DNA from 2 places in the Wandonia haliotis genome. Region 2 is predicted to be linked to the other one. Evidence: riboswitches for the same ligand, from Rfam matches in the RefSeq annotation. Region 2 holds a riboswitch; the other holds the start of a gene.
What was found. A riboswitch is a leader RNA that binds a small molecule or an ion and turns the genes downstream of it on or off. The one in region 2 is predicted to bind thiamine pyrophosphate.

Region 1 (10,431 bases), on a different contig from region 2:
AAGGTGAGCAGGTCACTTTTGAGGTCGCCATGCGTTATCAGAATCCATCTATGGATAAAGTGCTTGAGAGAATGCGAAAAGCAAACTACGATCGTATTGTTATTCTCCCCCTGTTTCCGCAATATGCGAGCGCTACTTCCGGTTCAGCCGTTGAAAAAGCTATGCGAATTATCCGAAAATGGTGGGTGATTCCGGAGGTGAAAATTGTCGGACAGTTTTGGGATAATGAAGGGTACATAGCTTCTATTGTCGAGCGGGCAAAGTTGTTTAATCTGGAAGATTATGATCACATTTTATTTTCGTATCATGGTTTGCCTGAACGTCAGGTGGATAAGGTGTATGAGGATACGGATTTGTGCGAAGATCAGCCCTGTGAAACAGAAATCAATCAGAAAAATAAGTTTTGTTATAAGGCAACAAGTTATGCTACAACACGGCTAATAGCTGAAAAGCTGGGAATACCTGAAGAAAAGTATACGGTCTGTTTTCAATCGCGATTGGATAAAAAATGGTTGCGTCCTTTCTCGGATGATGTAGTGGAAGAACGGGCTAAAAAAGGGGCTAAAAAATTACTGGTTTTTAGTCCTGCTTTTGTTGCAGATTGTTTGGAAACACTAATCGAAATAGGAGACGAATACCAGGAGATTTTTGAAGAACACGGTGGTGAAAAAGTGCAACTGGTCCCGAGTTCCAATGATCATCCACGTTTTATAGATGGTTTAGAAGAGATTGTTCGACGACAACTCTGATGAAAGGCAGATATTCTGGATATTCTTTTGATGGATAAGTTCTGTCAATTTGAGATGTTGCAACGGTACTGGTTTCAATTTGTATTAATAGATTAAGAACTGATAGTAACAATAATATAATCAGCATCTTGATAGCTTTCTGTAACCTGCTCAAATAAAGATTGAGCATTTCCTCTTTGATAAATCCGAATGCTTGTTATACCTTTGCGGCGTCTCTAAGGGGTGTCTGTCTATTGACAGGCTGAGATTATACCCATTGAACCTGATCCGGATCATGCCGGCGAAGGGAAATGAGTGACAATTTTATCATTTTAATTTTTTACTAATTCCCAAGAATTAGCCCCTTGTTCTTGTTAAATGTTTTTTAAACATGAAGACAAGTATTTTTGCTTTTATTGGGATGGCAATGATGGCCATTCCCATTCATCTCAAAGCGCAACATTCCATTAAAGGAAAGGTTCAGAACGAAGAAGGAGAACCGCTTACCGGAGCGCAAGTTGGAATCAAAGAATCTTTTTTAGGGACTCACACCAGTTCTTCCGGAGATTTCGAAATTCAGGGACTTAAAAATGGAACGTATATCGTTCAGGCACGTTTTCTGGGGTATCAGAATTTTGAGAAAACAATAGAAATTAAGGATGGAGATCAGGAATTGATCATTGCTCTCCAACCGACCTCTTTTATGACAGGGGATGTGATTGTTGAAGCGGTTCGTGCTAATGAACGTACTCCGACAACCTATAACGAAATCAGTAAAGAAGATCTAGACAAAAGTAATTTTGGACAGGATTTACCGTATTTGTTAGATGAAACACCGTCAACTGTTGTTACTTCTGATGCAGGAGCAGGGGTTGGCTACACGGGAGTCCGGATTCGTGGTACAGATCCGACCCGAACCAATGTTACGATCAATGGTATTCCTGTGAATGACGCTGAGTCACATGGTGTATTTTGGGTGAACATGCCGGATTTTGCTTCTTCTGTAGACAATCTGCAGGTGCAAAGAGGGGTAGGTACTTCAACGAACGGAGCTGCAGCTTTTGGAGCAAGTATCAATCTTCAAACGAATGAGTTGAACGAGAAAGCATACGCCGAACTGGATAATGCGTATGGATCGTTCAATACATGGAGGCATACGATTAAAGCGGGGACAGGCTTAATTAATAATAAGTTCAGTATGGATGCGCGCTTGTCCAAGATCTCTTCTGACGGATATATCGACAGGGCTTCCTCTGATCTGAAATCGTTTTATGTTTCCGGCGCATGGCACGGGAAGAAGTCGAACCTGCGTTTCAATATCTTTGGTGGAAAAGAAATAACATACCAGGCATGGAACGGTGTTTTTCAGGACGACCTGAATGATCATCGTCGTATGAATTCCGCAGGTGCCTATATTGATGAAAACGGAGAACAAAAATACTACGATAATGAAGTTGATCATTATGAACAAACCCATTATCAACTTCACTTCTCACACCGTTTCTCTAACAAATTAAATTTGAATGTGTCGGGTCATTATACCCGGGGGAAAGGATATTATGAGCAATTCAGAAGAGATGACGATTTTGATACGTATGGATTACAACCTGTTATTGTTGCGGGTGATACAGTTGTGAATACAGACCTGATTCGCCGCCGTTGGTTGGATAATCATTTTTATGGTGGTGTTTTTTCACTGAACTACACGAATCAAAAAGGATTTAACCTTGTTTGGGGAGGGGGAGCAAACCAATACATAGGGGATCACTTTGGAGAAATTATCTGGGCGCGTTATGCTTCACAAAGCGATATCCGTGATAGATACTATGATAACCTTGCTGTAAAATCAGAAGCGAATTCATATCTGAAAGCTACCTACCAATGGAAGAAGTTAGTTGCTTTCGCTGATGTACAATATCGTTTTGTTGATTTTCGATTTGAAGGAAACGCTGTGATTAATGAAGAAATGACACTGACGGATCAAGTGGTGAATTATCACTTTCTGAATCCGAAAGCAGGTTTGATGTATGATTTCAATGAAAAGCATAATCTGTATCTTTCGTATGCCATGTCGAATCGGGAGCCGGTGCGTAAGGACTTTACAGAAAGTACACCGGATAGCCGTCCGAATCCGGAGCAATTACATAATATTGAGTTCGGTTATCGTATGCGTTACAAAAAGTTGATGTTGAATATCAACGAATATTTCATGTATTATAAAGATCAGTTGGTGCTTACCGGTCAGATCAATGATGTGGGTGGGTATACACGTTCAAATGTCGATAAAAGTTATCGTTTGGGAACGGAAATTGAACTGGGATACAAACCGATCAAATATCTTCATTTCACAGCTAATGCGGCATTTAGTCTTAATAAAATTGCTGAATTTATGGAGTATATAGATAACTACGATGACGGAACGCAGGAAGTGATCACACACAAAAATACGGACATCGCTTTTTCTCCGAATGTTATTGCCGGAGCACGAATTTCTGTTCTTCCTGTAGATGATTTGGAGATTTCGTTTATTAACAAATATGTAGGTCGTCAGTTCTTGGATAATACATCTAACACAGACCGACAATTGGACGGGTACTTTGTAACGAACTTCCGTGTAAACTATACCTTGAGAGATGTGTTCTTTAAAGAAATGACATTTGGATTTATGGTGAACAACATCTTCAATAATCTTTACGAGAATAACGGCTACACCTTTAGTTATATTTACGGTGGAGAACGAACAACAGAAAATTATTATTATCCGCAGGCAGGAACACATTTCCTATTCCATATTCGTCTGAGATTGTAAAAGAATACTTTTTAGGGAGGCGTGAAAATGCCTCCCTTTTTTTTGAAAATGACAGAAATATGAAAAGATTTATTCCTTTCAATGAAGTTGGTGAGTACCCTGAGATTGTCGGCGTGGATTGTTTTCATCCGAAAGCATTTTGCCTTTCTCATTGGAGGGGTGCAAATATTCACCCCGACCTACAGGCAGATACAAGTGCTGAAATTGTGATCAATGCTGTAGAACAGAACATTCCTGAGTTGCAATATCCTGTGGTTACTAACAATCATTTTGATATTGATGGGTTTATAGGGGTGTGGTGTTTTGTGTATCCGGAAACGGTAAAAACGTTCGGAAAAGTATTCAGGCAAATGGCACTCATTGGAGATTTTCGGGAATACAACCCTCACCTTCCTGAGTCGGATTTAGCCTTTAAATTGGTTTGTTGGATCAACAAAAAGGAAAAAGAATTGTTTTATGCTCCCTTTGGTGCCCAGTTTACCGAACAAAAAGAGGTGCAGATGTGTGTGGATAAATACGATTGGTTCTTAGAAAATTTTGGAGATGTACTTATCAATCCGGAAGCTTATCAGGCAGATTGGGAAGAAGAATACAATCGAGTTCGGGAAGATTATCGGCTGATTGGAGATCAGGGCGATCGAGAGTGGATTGAGGATGTCCGTATTCAGATTATTCATGTACCACGACCTGTTCATTATTATGCATTGTATGCCCATTCGGAAATTGCAGATATGGTACTTAGTATCTATCCGGACAACCGCTATGAGTTAGAGTATAAATATACAACCTGGATTGACACAGCTACGCGCAAGAGTTTCCCCAGAATTCAACCCGAAGATTTGATTGATCGTCTGAACGAGCTAGAGAAATCAGGAAATGCATGGCAGTCACAAAAGTTTACGGATACGGCGCCTATTATTAGCCTGAACAGTAATTCGTTTACGAAAGAACAACGATTTGATCATCCTTTTACGCGGAATCTATTGAGTTCTTCTGTTTCAGAAAAAGACGTGGTTGCTCTTGTCATCGAATTCTATCGGGAAAGGTTAGAAAACGCACCTCAGAAGTCGATGTATACGTGGGAGGAAATGAGACGCTACAACCGGGAGGTAAAAGAGGGGGCAGTGTAAAAACGGAATGAACCTGTACGTACTATTCAGTAATTGTAAATTTGGCAAATGGAAATTTGTGTAGTTTTGTCGTTGTACATAATTATTAGGTAAACACCATTATTTCAAGAAAAGACATAGTAGTAGTTGGGGGGATCGTTCTTCTTCTTATTGTATTTTTCGGATTGAACCTATTTTCGGGTGATGCTAATATTCCTTTACAGGAAGCCTGGTCGTTGCTGTGGGGAGGTGTTGTAGAAAATACATCCTGGAGTTACATTATGGAAGAGCGGTTATTGCGGACCATAAATGCGGCATTAAGCGGAGGAGCACTGGCTTTTTCAGGGTTAGTACTTCAATCTTTCTTCCGAAATCCCCTTGCCGGGCCGGGTGTTTTGGGAGTGTCAAGCGGAGCATCTGTCGGTGTAGCCGCCGGAATTCTGGCTACGGGATTCGTGGCTGAATGGACAGGTTTGTTTTCGCAATATGCACTGGGAGCAATTGGTGCTTTTAGTGTTTTAGTAGTTCTGATTATCCTCAACAAATGGATCAAGGGTGTAACACTTCTTGTGATTGGTCTGATGATTAGTTTTTTTGCTTCTTCCTTTGTCAATTTATTGTTGAATCTGGCTAATGATGCGCAAACAAGGCGTTATGTTGAGTGGGGGTTTGGGAGTTTTTCTTCCGTTTCTCATGAGACATTCGGATGGTATGCTTTGGTGTTGATAGCTGTTATCCTTTTCGGTATTTTTTATTTTCCGAAATTATTAAATGCATGGGTGTATGGAGAGCAACAGGTTATCGCTTCCGGATTTTCCCTTTCCAGAGGCCGGCTCATGATTGTTTTGACATTAGGTATTCTTATTACGCTGGTTACTTTACAGTGTGGACCTGTTAGTTTCATTGGAATTGCTGTTCCTCAGCTGATCCGACTGCTTTTTAAGAGTGTGCACCATCTTGTTCTGTTAATTGCTTCGTTTGTTGGCGGAGCATTAATAGCCGTATTGGCAGACTTTATCTTACGAAATGCCGGTTTGCCATTACCTCTAAATGCTATTACCGCACTGTTCGGTGCTCCTGTAATTATTTTTGTGATCATTCGTTCTTCAAAAAAGCAAATAGGGATATGATGAAACTGAATGATATTCGGGTAGCTATTGGTGGCAAGGAGTTGTTTCATATTTCTGAATTTCAGCTCAAAAAAGGGACAATGACAGCTTTGTTAGGAAAGAACGGATCAGGCAAATCTACTTTCTTAAGGGGGCTTTGTGGGTTTACACAAGATATTACAGGTAACATTGACTTTTTTGGTTGCAAAATGCAATTCGGAAAATCGTTTCGTCCGTTTTCAGGAATGGTATACGTTCCGGTAAAGCAACCCGTATTTGGTAGAGTGACTTTGTTAGATGTTATTCTTTCGGGAAGATCTTCTACGCGAAACTTTTTAGACATTCCTTCTCAGGAAGAAAAACAGGAGGCACTCAGCGTTCTTGAAATATTTTACCTACAGGAGTTTGCAACGTCCATTTTTACCGAATTAAGTGACGGAGAACAAAAAATGGGGCTTGTTGCCCGGGCAATTTTTCAGAATGCAGAGGTAATTTTGTTAGATGAACCGGAGGCTTTTCTGGATGTAGGAAACCGATCACGCATGTTTAAAGAACTCCGGAAACTAGCTGATAGCGGTAAGATTATCTTGTTGAGTACCCATCAACCAAATTTAGCAACACGCTATTGCGACAAGGTAGCATACATTCATCAGAAAAAGCTGCATTGTATCCCAGCTACCGAATGCTCAGAAGAGTTGGTAGAAGAAATGTTCGGATAATTATGGATTTTCTCTCAGCCAGATTTGCCTGCTTAAAGTACGGTTATTGCGGAACGTACCTTCTAGAATTACAGTATCACCTTTTACGGAAAGGATGCGTGTATAAACAGAGCGATTAGGTTCTTGCATTAACGCGTTAATCCTGTCATCATTCGAATAGAATGGATCCGCCACACTTAGGCAAGGAGATAATTTGGTTTGTATCGCCTTTACAATTATCCCCGTAGTTAAGTTGTGATGGAAAAGTGTATCACCAATAGTATAGTTAATTTCATTATAGAATGAATCAAGTATTTTATAAACACCCTTTTTGGCTTTTTTACATTCGGATTGGGAGCAGTAGTATTTTGTTTTTAATTCTGACATTGAAGAAACATATCTTTGCATCAGTTGATTATAATTGCCGCAACTTAATTGTAATTCATCGATAACTGTATTTATAAAATCTTCTCTGTTTAAAACCATTACTTGATCGGTTAAGAAGTCGGTTTCCGAAAAGCATTTATTCATCTGAAAGTGAAATTCTAATTCGTTCTCTTCGGGGTCTATCTTTTCAAAACACAAGCAGTTTTTATGGGCAACTTTCTTTGATTCTGTATTACAGGATTGGACGAGTAGAAATGTGAGAAGTATTAGTAGAATGTTTCTGATGTTCATATTTATTTAGCTTCATCGGATCTTATACAATGTATTGGTGTACTAATTTCTGTAAATGTAGCGGTTATTTTGTGCGTTTAGATATTCAGGTTGCCATCAGAAGCAAAAAATAGTTAACCTATTTCTGTTACTTTTCATAAACGTTACATTTACTTTGTACAAATCAAAACCAAAAGGACCGGGTGCTATTTAAACGGAAAAAATATAAACAGGAAGAACTGACGGATGCGCAGATGATATTGCTGGCTCAGCAGAACCATAAGCACTTTGGGCTATTATACGAAAAATACTTTGAGCAAATGTTTCGGTTTGTATTTAAACGCCTGGGTGGTGATGAGGAAAATGCATCGGATATTACGCAACAAGTATTTATTAAAGCGATGGGAGCGATAGGAAACTATGAGGATCGGGGATTCCCTTTTTCAACCTGGTTATACCGTATCGCACAGAATGAGGTAAATATGTATTTCCGGAAAAACAGCAGGAATTTTACAGTTGAGGTTGAGGAAAAGCATATCATTACATTACTGGAAGAAATGGAGTGTGATGAGAAAGGAAAGGATCATCAGGAGGTGTTGGTACAAAAGCTCAATCGTCTGAAGCCGGAACAACTGGATCTGATTGAACTACGGTTTTTTCAAGAGCTTTCTTTTCGTGAAATTGCCGATATTTACAATATTACTGAGGCTAATGCAAAGATGCGGATTTACCGTATTATTGAAAAAATGCAACAGGAGAAATAAAAAGTGATGAGAGAGATAAAAGTCAATAGAACAAAAAAGAAAGTGGACCCGACTTCCGAACAAATAAAACGGAATAAGGATTTTTCACGTCTTTCTCACGAATATGATAGGTTGACAAAACGACCCCGAAAGCCACTTTATAAAGACCCGAAATTATTTTTACTTATTTTTCTTATCCTCTTGATCCTCTTTTTGGTTTTTATGGAATCGAGAGAAAGTGAAAAAGAAGCACCCGATTTAATAGAAAAAGTGGTTGAGTAGATCTTCGTTATGTATCTACAGTTCGTTTTCCTCCCCTAAACTTGTCATAAAAACACCGTTGTAGATTACTGAAACTGACATTTCGGCAGTATTTGTTTGTAGTGGTACTGAACACCTGTCAGAAAACCGGAGTTTACCCCGGGTGGCACAATCCTTGTCTAAAGAGAGATGTGTTTAAATTGAAATGAAATTAATTGAGTTATGGGAAAGATAATTGGAATTGACTTAGGAACAACCAACTCATGTGTGTCCGTGATGGAAGGGAATGAGCCGGTTGTAATCACGAACGCAGAAGGTCGTCGTACTACGCCGTCGGTTGTTGCTTTCGTGGAAGGTGGTGAGCGTAAAGTAGGAGACCCTGCAAAACGTCAGGCCATTACAAACCCTCAGAAAACGATCTATTCGATCAAGCGATTTATGGGGACTACTTTTGATAATTTAGGTTCGGAAGTAACGCGTGTACCTTATCAGGTAGTAAAAGGAGATAATAATACACCACGTGTAAAAATTGATGATCGCCTTTATACACCTCAGGAAATATCAGCAATGATTCTTCAAAAAATGAAGAAAACAGCTGAAGATTATTTAGGTCAGGAAGTTTCAGAGGCTGTAATTACAGTTCCTGCATACTTTAACGATGCGCAACGTCAGGCTACGAAAGAAGCCGGAGAGATTGCGGGGCTTACAGTGAAACGTATCATTAACGAGCCGACAGCAGCTGCTTTGGCGTACGGTTTGGATAAAAAAGGAATTGACCAGAAGATTGTAGTATTTGACTTTGGTGGAGGTACACATGACGTTTCTATTCTTGAATTAGGTGACGGAGTATTTGAAGTACTTTCTACGGATGGTGATACGCACCTTGGAGGAGATGACGTGGATGATGCGATTATCAACTGGTTGGCTGAAGAGTTCCAAAAAGATGAAGGATTGGATCTTAGAAAAGACCCAATGGCACTTCAGCGATTGAAAGAAGCAGCGGAAAAAGCAAAAATTGAGCTTTCTTCAACAACATCTTCTGAAATCAATCTTCCGTACATTATGCCGGTTGACGGAGTTCCGAAGCACCTTGTTCGTACGTTGACACGTGCCAAGTTTGAACAATTGATTGCTTCAATCGTAGAACGTACAATTGAACCTTGTAAATCAGCATTGAAAAATGCAGGTCTTTCGGTTGGAGATATTGATGAGGTGATCTTAGTCGGAGGGTCGACACGTATTCCTGCAATTCAGGAAGCCGTACAGAAATTCTTCGGAAAAGCTCCTTCAAAAGGTGTAAACCCGGATGAGGTTGTTGCGATTGGTGCTGCAATTCAGGGAGGTGTATTGACAGGAGAGGTAAAAGATGTACTTCTTTTGGATGTAACACCACTTTCATTAGGAATTGAAACTATGGGAGGTGTATTTACTAAATTGATTGAGGCAAATACAACAATTCCGACGAAAAAATCGGAAGTATTCTCAACGGCTTCGGATAATCAGCCTTCGGTAGATATTCATGTGTTGCAGGGAGAAAGATCAATGGCAGCGGATAATAAATCATTAGGGCGCTTCCAGTTGACAGACATTCCACCGGCACCAAGAGGAGTTCCTCAAATTGAAGTAACTTTTGATATTGATGCGAACGGGATTATGAATATCTCGGCGAGAGATAAAGGAACAGGAAAAGAACAGTCGATCAAAATTGAGGCTTCTTCCGGATTGACAGAAGAAGAAATCCAGCGCATGAAACGCGATGCGGAAGCAAATGCAGAAGCAGACAAAAAGCGTAAAGAAGAGGTGGATACATTGAACCAGGCAGATTCGTTAATTTTCCAGACCGAGAAACAACTGAAAGAGTACGGTGATAAAATTCCTGCAGATAAGAAGGGAGCTATTGATACTGCTTTGGCAGAATTGAAAAAAGCTTACGAAGGCAAAAATCTTGAAGAGATCAAGCCTGCGATGGAAGCATTAAATACAGCTTTCCAGGCTGCTTCTCAGGATATGTATAACGCTGCACAATCTCAGGAAGGTGCTGCTGCTAACACGGAAGATGCAGGAAGTGCATCAGACGAAGTAACAGATGTAGACTTCGAAGAGGTGGAAGATAAAAAGTAAGAAGAATAGCAAAGATGCAGAAGAGGGAGGCTTTTTAAAGTCTCCCTTTTTGTTGATTCTAACTTTAGAAGCCCCGCGGGTAAATATCCAGTTCAATCATTAGATCATACGTGGGAGTTGTGTTATGAGGGATAAGAAAAAATCTGGGGTCTTCCTCCAGTCGCAACAGACCTTCTTTCTCATCTAGTTTCCGTTC
Region 2 (10,431 bases):
TATGCGAGAGATAAACGGGGATTCGCCTATAAAAAATCCCGCGAAGAGATTTCAGCTTGTGTTTGGGCAAAGTCGACCATTGATGATTCGGCAGATGTTGTTTTTACTAACCTTCCGGAAACGGTCAATACCAAAAATGCTGAATTTGGTCACCTTGTTTTTGAAAATAAGCTGTTGTTTTCATCCCTGAGAGCCGATTCTGTGCACACGAACGAAGAAGTCTACGAAAACGATTATCACACGCATTTGTATTATTCGGACAAGCAGGACGATAAATACACACGTGCGGATGTCGTAAAAGAGTTATTTTACAAAAAGATGAATTCAGGGAACGGTTCTTTCAGTCTGGATGGAAAACGGTTTTATTTTAGCTTGTGTTCCGAAGGTGAAGCTACCTATCGCTGCAAAATAATGGTTGCCCGGTATGAAGACGGTCGATGGGCTGATATTGATTCATTAGGTGAAATTATTAATGAGCCGGGAACGACTACTACTCAACCGGCGATTGGGGAAGTGATGGGGGATGAGTGGCTGTTCTTCGCTTCAAATCGAGAGGATTCAAAAGGAGGAATGGATATTTACTTCAGTGTGATTAAAAACGGGAATCAGTATGGAAAGGTAAAGAATTTTAAATCGATTAATACAATGGGGAATGAAGTAACCCCCTATTTCGACAGAGAAAATAAAGTATTGTATTTTTCGAGCGATTTTCATGAAGGATATGGAGGTTTTGACGTGTTCGAGGCACGATTTGAGAATAATGAGTTTAGCAAACCGAAGAATCTTGGTGTGCCGGTAAACAGCCCGGCGAACGACTTGTATTATTTCACGTATGGAGACACAGCCTATGTCTCCAGTAACCGGATAGGATCTTTATTTTCGAAGAATCCTACTTGTTGTTCCGATATTTTTAAATTATACCCTACACCCGAACCGGAAATAGAGATTCCCGAAGAAACGCTGGAGGAATTAAATGCACGACTTCCTGTTACGTTATATTTTCACAATGATATTCCAAATCCAAGGTCCTGGGATACGACGACTACCGTGAATTATATTGATTCGTACAATGACTATACGCAAATGCTTCCTACGTATCAGAAAGAGTACGCCAAAGGACTTGGGTCGGAAAGAGCGCGTGATGCAGAAGAGGATATCGAAGATTTCTTTATTGAATATGTTGATCAGGGCGTAAGAGATTTACAGCTGTTCCGTGATTTATTACTCAAGGAATTACAGAAAGGAGCAAAGATTAATGTTCAGGTGAAAGGATTTGCTTCGCCTCTGGCAAAAACAGATTACAATGTGAACTTAACCAAGCGTCGGATAGCTTCACTGGTAAATTATCTCCGGGCGTATGAGGGAGGTGTTTTTGCTCCGTTTATGAAAAATACAGCGGAAAACGGAGGACGATTGGTGTTTACAGAAATTCCTTTTGGAGAATATGTAGCGGATCAGTTGATCAGTGATAATCCAAACGATAAGAAAAACTCCGTGTATTCAAGAGCGGCTGCGATGGAGCGAAAGATTGAAATACAAAGCGTAACATTTATCGTCGAAGAGGACAGTCTGATACAGGCATTGACGGCTGAAAAACGTATAATAGATGCAGGGGTAAGAAAACCGGGAGAAAAAATTGAAGTGGAATTCAGTATCCGTAACCAAACGTCTGTTCCGGTTAAAATTACGGCTGTAACAATTCCATGTAACTGTATCGCTGTCCCTGAATTTGATCGTGAATTCTCACCCGGTGAAACCGTCCGGTTTAAAGCCACGCTCGATACATCCGACTTCATGGGGCATACCGTAAAATCCATCGAAATTACGACCGGATATGCGCAAAACCTTGAGCTAATGATTTCCGTAGAAGTGAAAGAATGAACTGGACGAAATAAGAGAAGCCTAATAAAGTTGCAATTTTTTTGTGTTCGACATGATTTTTTTCGGTAGAGTAGTTTATAATTATCTTGTTCTGAGTCCTGTATGTTTTCTTTGTTTTTTTAGATGTATTTAGGGCTTCGAACTAATTTATAATATTCTATTTTTGCAAAAAAAATATACACATGAAAAAAACTTTAACACTATTCTTAACCTTTTTTCTAACAGGCTTTTTGTTTTCTCAGCATGTTTTTTTAAATGGATCGTATAACGGACAACATTCAAGTTCTTTAATAAATGCTTCGAATTGTTTTATAAGCAGTATTCACTTAACTGTTTCTACAGCTTTAACAGATCCAGTACAACCAGCGAATACTACATATGAATGGACATGGTACAGAAATAATGTTCAAATACACAAAACTTCTTCTGGTACTGCTAATGCGTACACAATTCCTCATAGCCATTTAAATCAACCGGGAGAATATAAGGTGAAACTTACCATTAATGATTACTATGTTTCATGGTCAAACTCACTTACTGTTAACCTGACGGGGATTATTAGTCCTTATGGTGCGGATAACATCAGTGGTCGAGTTGTATCAGGAGACTTCAATCGAAATGGAAAGAAAGATAATTTGGCGGCATTCTACAGGTATAGTAAGTTTTCTACTGCTTTGCATGTTTGGAATGGGGAGACCGATGGTTACTTGAGTTATGAAGGAAATGACGGTTGGTGGAAATCAGATGATTATGAGGCAGGGCAGTTACTTCATGTCGTTTCCGGAGATTTTGATCGAGATGGATATGAAGATGATATTGCGGCTATTTATGACTATGGTAACTTTATGACAAGAATTCACGTTTGGACATCAAATGGTAACTCATTTACGTTTCATGGAAGCGCAGGATGGTGGTACGGAGGAAGCTATGATGCTACTAAATTAGTAGCTTTTGTTGCTGGAGATTTTGACCATGATGGATATGTTGATGATCTGATGGGATTCTATGATTATGGTAACTTCACGACCAGAGCGCATGTCTGGCTGTCTACAGGAAGTGCTTTTGTTTCACAGGGGACATCGACAGGATGGTGGTCTTCTAATCAGTATGATGCGACCAAAATTTCTGGTAGAGTAGTTTCAGGAGACTTCAATAAAGATGGTTATAAATCAGATATTATAGCTTTTTATGATTATGGTAATTTTGTTACAACGGCTCATATGTGGTTGTCGAATGGATCATCATTATCGATGCAGGGGGGAACAGGAGGTGTTTGGACATCTAATAATTACAGTGCATTGAAAATAACAAACCGTTTAGTGAGTGGAGATTTTAATTTAGATGGATTTGAATCTGATGTTGTAGCTCTTTATGATTATGGAAGTGCTACAACAAGAGCTCATAGATGGTCGGCAAATGGGAGTAACTTAAATTATTCTGGGCCAAATGGAATTTGGTATTCAAGTCAATATGATGCTACTAAAATTACAGACAGAATAGTTTCAGGTGACTTCAACTCTAATGGTAGCAATTCAGATATTTCGTGTTTTTATGATTATGGTAATTTGTCAGTTCGAAACCATGTTTGGTTGAATAACCAGTTTCAAGGAACTAGTGGATGGTGGGAAGTTTGTAACCCGGTATTATCAAAAAGTACATTAGGAACTTCAATAGAAGATGTTGTTATTGAAGGTGAGACAATCCTTTTCCCAAACCCTGTGGTAGGATCGCTTTCTATAAAAAGTAGCAAAGGAATGTCTTCAGTTTTTATTTTTGATAATCAAGGAAGGCTTGTTGCAGAATTTGAACCGAAATCGGGAGCTGAAAACGATGATGTTCTTCTTGATCTAAGTCATATTAGTTCTGGTCTTTTTATGGCTGTAGTAACTTATGATGACGGAATAACAGAAAGCTTTAAGCTTGTAAAAGAATAATATTATATCCACAATGTAAAAGGAGGGAGTAAAGTAAGCTTCCTCCTTTTTTTGTATTATTATGTCTAGTCCTGAAATATCGATACACAAAAGAATCGTTATGAAAGAAGACCAAGGATCAGATTATGTAAAACGAACGCAGAAGGATTATTCTCTATCCTTTAAATTGGGAGTTGTCCAGGAAGTAGAGTGTGGTATTAGAATATATAACACTTGTAGACCTTATTACTCTTGTTTTATGAAAACTCCAAAACAGATGCATCAGCATCAGGAAATCAGAATAAAAACAAATATCCCAGCAAATATGTGTTTGCTTGCTGGGATATAATTATTGTTTATTTTAGTCTAAAACCTGTATCGGTTATTTAGGACTAGTCATTACTAATTGTTTTTTGTAGTAGTATGAGTCTTTCAGTGTATTCAAACAGGTGTTTAGAAAGTATCACTTCCATTGCGTAAGCTCATAAGCTGCTTCCCAGAAATAGTATTCCATACGTGAAGCAGTGACAAAAGCCTCCGTCATTCTTTTCCGGATTTCAGGAGTCGTATTTTCAGCTGCGATATCACAAATTCGAATCGCATTTTGAACGGACGCAGCAAACTCTTCGCCGCCATAGGTATCAATCCAGCGTTGGTAGGGGTTTCCTGTTTTTTGTTCCTGGCTGAGAATGTGATCGCCTACCTTCTTGTAAATCCAGAAACAGGGAAGAGTTGCGGCCATGGCTACCTCCACGGGTTCAAAGGCTGCGGTACTTTTCAAAAAATGAACATAATGATGACACACAGGCTGTAAGGTGCCCCGGTCTGTTACAGCAAAATCCTCAAAATAGGATTCATGAAGTGCGTTTTCCACAACAATTGCTGACTCTCCGAAGCGGATATAAGTCAGGGCTTCCTCAATAGCAAAAGCTTTTGCTCCAATGAGTGCCAGTGTTCTTCCAAAGTGTTCCAGATAAAGAGAGTCCTGCGCCATATAAAAACGAAATTTCTCTTTAGGAAGACTCCCGTTTGTCAATTCGGTGATAAATGGCATCTTCAGAATAGATGCGTATTTCTCTTCGATTGTTTTCCATGCGTTTTCAGACCAATTCATGTTTAATTAGTTTTTGAGGGTTAAAAAAGTGATTCAGGGGACCATTGCCCTTACCGGTTTGTACATCCCTTCCGTGTTTGATGGCTTCATAGACATAGTTCTGTGCCAGCTCTACAGAGGAGTAAAGATCTTTTTCCTGTGCGATATAAGAAGCAATAGCAGAAGAAAGCGTGCAGCCTGATCCGTGTGTGTTTTGCGTAGCAAACTTTTCCGCATGAAACGCATGGAAGTTATGATCCTGATCCAGAAAAAGAGAAGTGATCGTCTGGGTTTCTTGATGACCACCTTTCAACAGGATGCTGTTACAACCCAGGGTTTTGATTCGTTCTCCTGCGGTTCGCATTTCGTCCAGTGTTTTTACTTCCATTCCGGCTAGAATAGCCGCTTCATCCATATTAGGAGTAATAACAGAAGCGACTGGAAACAACTGCTGAACAATAGTGGAGATGGTTTCTTCTTCAATCAAACGATGACCGCTGGTGGCGACCATAACAGGATCAAAGACAATCGGTACTTTTTTATACTTCCCCAGTGTCTTTACTATCGTTTCGACGAGTTCGGGAGTATGTACCATGCCTATTTTAATTGCATCGGGAAACACATCGTCAAGGATTGCTTCGATCTGATCGGAAACAGCCTCAACAGGGATGGGATAAATTTTTCGTACTCCTGTGGTGTTTTGAACCGGGAGCGCAGTTAGTACAGAAGTTGCATAGCAACCTAACGCCGAAATTGTTTTCATATCGGCTTGTATGCCGGCTCCTCCGCTACCGTCAAATCCGGCAATGGTCAGGACGGAAGGATATCTGTATGTTTTCATTTTACAAGTTCATTTTTTAACGTGTACGCCGCTTTTTGAGGATCGTGAGCACTGCAGATAGCTGATACGACGGCAATACAGTCAGCGCCTGCCTGTATAACCTCCCGGGCATTACCCGCATGTATATTGCCGATAGCGACTAATGGTTTTTCAGTCAATTGTCGTATGGATGCAATGCCTTTGAGTCCCCATTCCGTAACAGTATCCGTTTTAGTAGGCGTACTAAATACGGGACTAATGCCCAGATAATCCGAGGCGGTAACCTGTTCGTTCTGCAATTGATCCAGGTATTCAATGGAGTAACCGACAAGTTTTGTACGATCCTGCCATTGTTCCCGGATTACTGTAGGAGGCGTATCAGTATTTCCTACGTGTATTCCGGCAGCGTCTGCCTGCATAGCAACGGAGGCATTGTCATTGATAAGCAGGGGGACAGCGTATTTTTCTGTCAGCTCCCGGAGTTGGAGTGCTTTTTTAAGGAAGACTTCCTGAGAACAGTTTTTTTCTCGTAACTGGATCAGGTCCACACCTCCCAGAATAGCCTGTTCAGCTACGTGCAGAAAATTTCGCCCATTACAATCTGCTTCCGAGATAACGAGATACAACTGATAGGGAAACTGCCTGAGCGGAATCACTGCTTTTCAATTTTGATCCGGGAATAAAACTCTTCTTCGGTAAGATTATACAACTTATCGATGAGGTGTTGCTGCAAACTTCCCGGTCCTTTGGACTGTTGTTCTGCCAGTTCTCCGGCTATTCCGATAAGCGCCATCGCAGCTGCTGTTGCTTCTGTTTTATCTGCTGTTATTCCGATGAATGCTCCGATTAACGCAGATGCAGTGCACCCCAGCCCGGTCACTTTGGTCATCAGTGGGTGACCGTTACGGATCAAAATCGTTTGTGAACCGTCCGTAATGATATCCGTAGCACCGGAAATACAAACGATGGATGGGGAGTGTTTGACAATCGTCATTGCAGCAGCTACTGCTTCATTGCTTTCAGCTGTGCTGTCGACTCCTTTGGTTCGGGTAGAATTTGCCTTTGCCAACGCAATAATTTCAGAAGCGTTTCCACGGATAACCGTTGGGCGGAATTGCAGGAGTTGTTGTAACACAGTGTCTCTAAAAGGTGTGGCTCCCGCACCAACAGGGTCCAGTATCCAGGGTTTCCCTTGCGTATGTGCCGCTTCTGCGGCCATAAGCATAGCTTCTGACCAGTATTCGTCTAGTGTTCCGATATTGATAACTAACGAATGTGCAAGTGCTGCCATATCCTGTACCTCCGACTTGGCATGCGCCATAACCGGAGAAGCTCCCGCGGCAAGAAGTGCATTTGCCGTAGTATTCATGACTACATAATTCGTGATATTGTGTACAAGAGGAGCGGTTGCTTTTAACGTTTGAATGTGTTTCCAGAGAATTTTTTCCATTGTCATTGTTTTTACATAAAATGCTTTAGGAAATCTGAAAACAAAAGAAAACACATCCGTAAAGATGTCGTTTGCTTTTCCCTACGTCGGTGTGAGCCGCATCAGGTTCAAAGGGACTCTCTCAATTCTTTTCAGAATACCCCCAAAGCGCATACAAATATAGCTAATTCAGAATGGAAACCACAAAAATACCCTGTAGCGTATGAATCAGATGCTTTTATATGTCGGATCGTTACTTTTTGATGTGGAATAGACAACATTCGGGAATAAAAAATGCTCCCTGATTATGGACAAGGAGCAACCCAAATGTTTTCACAACGGAATAATCCTTATTGTGAATTGCTTCAAATTCAGTCCTCCAAATATGAATATTATAATTGTGAAAAGCAAAAATATTTTGTGATTATTCTAGTATTAGTTAATAATAACCAGCCTATTGGTGAACGTAGTTGCAGCGTTTTTTAAATTTATTCTAATAAGGTAAATGCCTGGAGTTATATTTTCTGTTGTGATTCTGTGACTAGAATTACTGAATACGATTTCCTGTTTAAGAACAACCTGACCTAAGTAGTTTATTAGCTCTACCTGCACCAGATCTTCTGTTGATACATTAATGAAGAAGAACTTTTCTGCTGTAGGATTGGGGTAAATACTATATTCTATTTTTTGTTGTTTGACATCACTGATCTGATCTAGAGCTAGTAGAGTTACACAATTGGCTGTAATAAAATTAGAAGAGGAACCCGTTAAAGAAAAGTTCTTAAGTAGTCCTGACTGTCCTCCTGTAACTTCATTGATTAAGGTTGTTTCATTTGAATTGTCTCCTCCTGCAATTCCTTGATTAAATCGATAGTACGCGAGTAGTCCGTTTTGATAAGAGGGAATTTCTGTATGCATAAATTCTGTTAAGTGTGAAGGACTGACTTCTCTGTCCCAAATTCTGCATTCTTCAAGCTTCCCTTTGAAAAAATCAGTAGGAGTATATCCGGGAGGGTCATATTCCTGACCGAGACTAAAACGATCGGTAGCTTCAAAAGCTAAAAGTTTTACCGTACTTCCCTGAAGATTACCATCTATATAGAGTTTGGATAATCCGTTGTTATATGTCCATGCTATGTGGTGACATTTTCCATCAAATACATCTGTTGATCCAACTATTTTATAGTAGGAACCTCCAGAAGGAATATTGAGAGTAACGGAATTACTGGTAAAATCTTCCGGTCCGGAAAGCCGTAAAACGAAACGATGTAGTTGGTTTCCGACATTATTGCTGTTACCGGAAAAAATCATTCCGTAATCCGATGCCTGAGCAACATCAGGTTTTATCCAGATTTCGAAAGAAAATTCATCCCGCCCTTGCATAAAGGAGGCAATGGAGGTCAGATCGACATAATCATCAGTTCCGTCAAAGTGCAGTGCTGTATTCTGAGAATAGCTTGTTGATAGAAAGCAAAATACCGTTGATAATAAAATCAGAAAGAATTTCATAGCAAGTTTGTTTGTTGGATACAGAGTATCAGGAAAATGAATTTAGCGTCAAAGGAAATAAGAAAAATGGAATCAACCAAGAAAATACTGGTGTAAAAAGAGACAAAAAAACGGGGGAAGTATTCCCCCGTTTTTGGCTTCTATTCTTACTTATTGAAAAAAATTAATGATTAACAACCAGTTTTTTTACAAGAAGTTGATTTGAGTTTTTCAGATAAATTCGGACAAAATAAATACCATTGATCAGATTTTCGGTCTCAATTCTTTTACTGTCGTGATCGAAATTAAACTCTTGCTTGAGTAAAATCTGACCGGAGCTATTTAGTACCTGAATTTGAGCCAGCTCTTTTTCAGGTAAACTGATATAGAAAAAGTTGTCTGCCGGATTAGGATATAATGACGCATCTACAGAGTTTAATGTGTTCATTTGTGTTTCTGCTAAAGCACTCTTGGAAACAATTTTACACATAACCTGAACAAAATTTGAGGTGCTACCTATTAAACCGAAATTATGAAGTGTCCCGGATTGACTAGGATTAACCGTGTTATTTAACGATGTTTCGCCACTATTGTTTCCTCCTGAAATTCCCTGGTTGAATTGGAAGTATGCTTCAAGACCGGAGCTGGCAGGAGAAATTTCCATATTCATGAAACTAGTAATTTGTGTAGAGCTGATTTCATGATCCCAAATTCTGCATTCATCCATACTGCCTTTGAAGAAATCGGAAGGAGTGAAGCCAGGAGGATCAAATTCTTGTCCAAGACTGAATCGGTCTGTCAATTCAAAAACAAGAGTCCTGTTCATTGTACCTTGCAGAATACCATCGATATACAAACGTGAAGTACCATTGTTATATGTCCATGCTACATGATGACATTTCCCATCCATTACATTGGTGGTTCCGGTTAATTTGTGGAAAAATCCGCCAGAAGGAATATTAAGAACAACAGAGTTGCTGACAATATCTTCATCTCCGGAAAGTCGTAAAACAAAACGGTGCAATAACTCTGATTCAGAATCACTGTTGGCAGAAAAAATCATTCCATAAGGTGCTGTTTGTGGAAGGTCTGGTTTAATCCATACTTCGAATGAAAACTCTGTTCGTCCTGTCATAAAGTATGAAATAGAAGAAGTAAGATCTACATAGTCATTAACTCCATCAAAGTGTAGAGCATTTTTGGAGCTTGTTATGGATGAAATACAACAATTCGGATCAATAAAGTTGGAAGAACTACCTGCTAGAGTAAAGTTAGTTAATGTCCCCGACTGATGAGCATTTACAGAGTTGATTAAGTGTGTTTCAGTTGAGTTATTACCTCCTGGAATACCTTGATTACATTGGAAGTAGGCAAATAAACCACTATAGGTAGGTGAGATTTCCGTATTCATCAGATTAGAGATCTGCGTAGAACTTATGGCGTTGTCCCAGATTCTGCATTCATCAATACTTCCTTTAAAGAAGTCCGAAGGAGTATATCCTGGAGGATCAAATTCCTGTCCCAGGCTATATTTGTCAGTTGATTGAAAACTTAATGACCGAATCATACTTCCCTGTAGAACTCCGTCGATGTACAAACGAGAGGTGTCATTATTATAAGTCCATGCTATATGGTGACATTCTCCATCCATTACATTGGTTGTTCCCGTCAGCTTATAAGAAGAACCACTCCAAGGGATATTTAATGTAACAGAGTTTGTTACAGCATCACCAGCTCCTGATAAACGTAATACAAAGCGATGTAATTGATTGGTATTACTATTGGCAGAGAAGATCATCCCGTAAGG

Region 1: another riboswitch for thiamine pyrophosphate. It lies ahead of ABDZ97_RS16070 (TonB-dependent receptor); the one in region 2 lies ahead of thiM (hydroxyethylthiazole kinase).

The regions. Positions count from the first base shown of each region.
Region 1 is NZ_BAAAFH010000022.1:747,370-757,800, reverse strand. It holds gene hemH (ferrochelatase) at 1-749, shown strand, start outside; TPP riboswitch at 958-1,056, shown strand; gene ABDZ97_RS16070 (TonB-dependent receptor) at 1,120-3,537, shown strand; gene ABDZ97_RS16065 (DUF6687 family protein) at 3,597-4,667, shown strand; gene ABDZ97_RS16060 (FecCD family ABC transporter permease) at 4,766-5,776, shown strand; gene ABDZ97_RS16055 (ABC transporter ATP-binding protein) at 5,773-6,474, shown strand; gene ABDZ97_RS16050 (hypothetical protein) at 6,475-6,984, opposite strand; gene ABDZ97_RS16045 (RNA polymerase sigma factor) at 7,314-7,874, shown strand; gene ABDZ97_RS16040 (hypothetical protein) at 7,881-8,135, shown strand; gene dnaK (molecular chaperone DnaK) at 8,337-10,235, shown strand; gene ABDZ97_RS16030 (hypothetical protein) at 10,300-10,431, opposite strand, start outside.
Region 2 is NZ_BAAAFH010000003.1:1,013,009-1,023,439, forward strand. It holds gene ABDZ97_RS05110 (DUF1573 domain-containing protein) at 1-1,881, shown strand, start outside; gene ABDZ97_RS05115 (T9SS type A sorting domain-containing protein) at 2,064-3,815, shown strand; gene ABDZ97_RS05120 (TenA family protein) at 4,258-4,908, opposite strand; gene thiD (bifunctional hydroxymethylpyrimidine kinase/phosphomethylpyrimidine kinase) at 4,895-5,728, opposite strand; gene thiE (thiamine phosphate synthase) at 5,725-6,363, opposite strand; gene thiM (hydroxyethylthiazole kinase) at 6,360-7,163, opposite strand; TPP riboswitch at 7,219-7,311, opposite strand; gene ABDZ97_RS05140 (LamG-like jellyroll fold domain-containing protein) at 7,572-8,645, opposite strand; gene ABDZ97_RS05145 (hypothetical protein) at 8,657-8,812, shown strand; gene ABDZ97_RS05150 (T9SS type A sorting domain-containing protein) at 8,809-10,431, opposite strand, start outside.